One region of the Amycolatopsis benzoatilytica AK 16/65 genome, then DNA from elsewhere that is predicted to be linked to it. Evidence: riboswitches for the same ligand, from Rfam matches in the RefSeq annotation. Region 1 holds a riboswitch; the other holds the start of a gene.
The links. A riboswitch is a leader RNA that binds a small molecule or an ion and turns the genes downstream of it on or off. The one in region 1 is predicted to bind S-adenosylmethionine.

Region 1 (2,196 bases):
CCGCAAGACCCTCCGGGCCGCGCTGGCGGGCTGGGCCGGTTCGGCCGATCGGGCGGGGGAGCTGCTCGCGGAGGCGGGGATCGACCCGCGGACGCGCGGGGAGCAGCTGGACGTGCACGCGTTCGCCCGGATCGCGGCAGCCAAGTCCTGATCTCGGGCCGCCGAGGGCCGCACGCGCGCCGGCTTCGCCCAGTCCTCGAGTGAAGGTCCGGACGTCGTCCGCCAGGGCGACCGCGCGATCTGTCCCGCTGCGGCCCGCCCGGCTCGGATGCGGCGATGCAGCGGAACCCGCGCGGGTCCCGCCCCGGACTGGTTGCTGGCCTGATGGAATGAGTCCTGGATCTCGCCCATCGTCCAGACATTTATGCGGACATTTCCCGGCAAACACAAAATCGCCTCGCGTCGCGGCAGGCGCGACCGGGGTCACATTGGTTCAACCAGGCTGTCGGCGCGGCTATTCCCGGTCCGCTCGAAGCCCTCGTCCGGCGCACTCGAGAAGGTGCGGGCGGCCTCGGCATCCGGGGGAAGCTCCGGTGGTCGCGAACCGGACTGTTCGGGCCCGTCGAGAGCCGATGGTTCGCCTTGGCGGCCTACCTTCCTCAGCGGCTGGTGCACCCGGCGGCGGACCGAGGTACAGTGAAAAGTTCTGGCTCTTCGGCCGAAATTCCTTGATCCGCAACCGGGTCTGCGTTGTCCACAGTGGATCTCATGATCGCCGTTCGGCAGGGTCTGCCAGGTCGGAGCACTGTTCGGCGGCCGAGGTTCCCGCTCCCGCGAGGCAAGACGGCCGTTCCGGCATGCGGCCGCCACCAGACGTGTGATCTGCATCCGCGTGCTTGCGTTCAGTCCGTGGGATCGGCTTTACTCAGAAGCGTCCATCCCGAGCGACTGAGAGACCTGGCTCGCCGAAGTCGCAGCAACCACCCTCCGCAGGGCAGGTGCTACCGCCAGGACCGATGGAGGCTGTTTCCGATGAAGAGGGTCACCCGCCCGCTCCTGCTGACCCGCCGACGTGTCGTCGACGAAGGTCGCCGCTCGGTATGTGCGTGTCAACGCTCCATGGTCATCGCCTGATCTTTCTTCCGGTCTTTTCTTGCACCGTCCACATCGGACGGTAATTCGATGACGCTTGGCGCGCCCGGAATCGGCGCCGCGCCCGTATGCCATGGAGCCCTTTCGTGATCACCGTCGAAAACGTGTCCAAGTCCTTTCCCTTCCACGGAAACCGTGTCGCCGCGCTGCGTGACGTGAGCGTCGACGTGCAAGCCGGCTCGCTGTTCGGCGTCGTCGGCCCGGCCGGTTCCGGCAAGTCCACCCTCGCCCGGTGCATCGCGCTGCAGGAGCGCCCGGACCGCGGCGTGGTGCGGCTCGACGGCCTCAACACCGCGACGCTGGACGGCAAGCGGCTGCGGGAAATCCGCCGTCAGCTGGGCGTTGTCGGCACCAAGCCGGAGTTGATCGCCGAGCGCACCGTCGCGGGCAACATCGCCAGCCCGCTGGAGCAGCTGGGCGTCGACGGCCCGCAGCGGCGCAGCAAGGTCGGCTCGCTGCTCGACCTGGTCGGCCTCACCGCGCGCGCCGCGCAGAAGCCGGAGGAACTCACCGAAGGCCAGCTCCGCCGCGTCTCGGTCGCCAAGGCTCTCGCCGCCGGCCCGGCGGTGCTGCTGGCCGACGACCCGACCGCGGGCATCGCGCCGGAGGACGCCGGCGCCGTGCTGGCGGTGCTCGACCGGGCCCGCGCCGAGCTGGGCGTGACGATCGTCGTCACCACCCAGGACGCGGACGTGGTCCGCCGGGTCTGCGACGACGTCGCGGTGCTGGACAACGGCGCCCTGGTGGAGCGCGGTTCGGTCCTCGACCTCGTCTCGACGCCGGACAGCTGGACCGCACAGGCGGTGCTGCCGGCCATCGAGACCTCGCGCGCCCAGTCCGCGAAGTACGACCGCGCGGTCGACGTGGTGCTGATCGGCTTCGCGTCGGTGGGCGCACTGCTCCCCGAGGCGGCCAGTCGCTTCGATGTGGAGCTGGCCACCATCGGCGGCGGCCTGACCCGCCTCGGCGACACCCCGATCGCCCGCTTCCGCCTGGGGGTCCGCGGCGAGCGCGCGGACGCCGCGCTGTCCTGGATCGCCGAGCGCGGCGCGCACGTGAGCCAGCCGGCGCGTGGCCCGCAGAGCGTGGTCGCCGCCTGATTTC
Region 2 (2,196 bases), 4.1 Mb from region 1:
AAGCCCTTGTCCACCTTGGTGAGCTGGGAGCCGGAGGCGATCGGCACGACGATCTGTTCCGGAATGCGCCAGCCGAGCTGCTCGGCGACCTCGTAGGCGAGCGTCTTCGAGCCCTCGGAGTAGTACGGGCGGACGTTGACGTTCACGAACGCCCACGTCTCGTGCTCGGCCGCCAGTTCGGTGGCGAGCCGGTTCACGTCGTCGTAATTGCCGTCGACGGCGATCAGGTCGCCGTCGTAGACCGCGGTGGTGAGGATCTTGGCGCGCTCGAGGCTCTTCGGGATCAGCACGACCGACCGCCAGCCGGCGCGGGCCGCGGCGGCGGCCGTCGCGTTGGCCAGGTTGCCGGTCGACGGACACGCGAGGACCTCGAAGCCGAACTCGCGGGCGGCCGCCAGGGCGACGGCGACCACGCGGTCCTTGAACGAGTGCGTCGGGTTGCCGGTGTCGTCCTTGACCCACAGGTTCTTCAGGCCGAGCGCCTTGGCCAGCCGGTCGGCACGCACCAACCGGGTGCAGCCGGGCTCGGTGTTCGGGGTCTCCTCGACTGTCGAGGGGACGGGAAGGAGTTTCTTGTAGCGCCAGATGTTGCGCGGTCCGGCCTCGATGTCCTCGCGGCGGACGCGGCCGAAGTCGTAGGCGACCTCGAGCGGCGAGAAGTCTTCGGCGGAGACGAACTCCGGGGCGAGCGGCTGCCGGTGGCCCTCTTCCTTCGACACCAGTTCGACAGCCGGACCGAGGTCGAGCGTCTTGTTGGCGGAGGTGGTGCGGAGGGTTGCAGTCATCGCGAGGTTCCTTCCTCATCTGCCCCGCCGAAGCGGGCCGGAATTGGCACCGTGGTCGTCAGCTATTCCGCGATCGCGGAATGACAGGCTGTACGCCGGTTGCCGGGGCTTCGTCGGGCCGTTCCCTCTGCCCCTCTGGATGAGCGGTATTCGATTGTCGGAGCGCCCGCCGGGCGCGTCCTCGGGTACACCGTACGACATGGTGATCGGCTCGTGCCATGGAGGCGGCCCACATCACCGGGGCGGGCGGACCGGCGGCCGGGTGAGAGGATGGCCGGGTGACCACCGCACCCGCGCCGCTGCACCTCGTCACGGGCGAGGAAGAACTGCTCATCGAACGGGCCGTGCGCGCCGCGCTCGACGCGGCGAAGGCAGCGGACCCGACGGCCGACCTCACGCGGATGCGGGTGTCCGATCTCACACCGCCGCTGCTGGCCGAGCTGGTGAGCCCGTCGCTGTTCGCCGAGGGGCGCGTGATCGTGCTCGAGTCGGCGCAGGACATCTCGCAGGAGCTGTCCGACGCGGTGCTGGCCTACCTCAAGGCGCCGGCCGAGGGCATCGTCCTGGTGGTCGTGCACAGCGGCGGCGGGCGCAGCAAAGCGGCGAAAGCCTTGCCGGGCGCACTGAAAAAGTCCGGCGCGGAGATCACCGAGTGCCCGAAGCTCACCAAGCCGGCCGAGCGCGAGGCGTTCGTCCGCAACGAGGTGCGCCGGGCGGGCGGCAAGATCGACGGAGCGGGGCTGCTGGCCCTGCTCGATTCGGTCGGCTCCGACCTGCGCGAACTCTCGTCGGCGGCGACCCAGCTGGTGGCCGACACCGGGGGAGCGATCGACGAGCAGGCGGTCCGCCGCTACCACACCGGCCGCGCCGACGTGACCGGCTTCGCGGTCGCCGAAAAGGCCGTGGCGGGCGACCGGGCGGCGGCGCTGGAATCACTGCGCTGGGCGATGCAACTAGGCGTTCCGCACGTGCTGGTGGCCGACGCGCTCGCCGACGCGGTCCGCACGATCGCCCGGGTTTCCGCCGCCGGACGCGGCAATCCGAACCAGATGGCGGGCGAGCTGGGAATGCCGCCGTGGAAGATCCGGAAGGCGCAGGGCCAGTCGCGCGGCTGGGGCGCGGACGGCCTTGCCGAGGCGATGCGCATCGTGGCGCGGCTCAACGCGGACGTGAAGGGCGCGGCGGCGGACTCGAACTACGCACTGCAGCGGGCGGTGCTGGACGTGGTCGCGGCCAAGGGCGACCGCTGATCCTGCCGCGGCCGGGGCTGCACGCTCCGCGTACAGAACTGCCAGGGTCGGCCGTCCGGGGAGGGGAGTGGGGCCGCCTGCCCGGCGGGGCTTGACGTCCCCAGCGTGGCTGTCGAGGTTCGCCGGGAGGACAGCCGTTGGCCTGACAGCGGGTTGGCCGT

Region 2: another riboswitch for S-adenosylmethionine. It lies ahead of thrC (threonine synthase); the one in region 1 lies ahead of AMYBE_RS0138455 (methionine ABC transporter ATP-binding protein).

What each region holds. Positions count from the first base shown of each region.
Region 1 covers NZ_KB912942.1:8,205,330-8,207,525, forward strand. Annotated here, with positions in the region: gene rsmA (16S rRNA (adenine(1518)-N(6)/adenine(1519)-N(6))-dimethyltransferase RsmA) at 1-151, shown strand, start outside; SAM riboswitch class I at 873-963, shown strand; gene AMYBE_RS0138455 (methionine ABC transporter ATP-binding protein) at 1,179-2,192, shown strand.
Region 2 covers NZ_KB912942.1:4,124,569-4,126,764, reverse strand. Annotated here, with positions in the region: gene thrC (threonine synthase) at 1-785, opposite strand, end outside; SAM riboswitch class I at 798-931, opposite strand; gene holA (DNA polymerase III subunit delta) at 1,064-2,035, shown strand.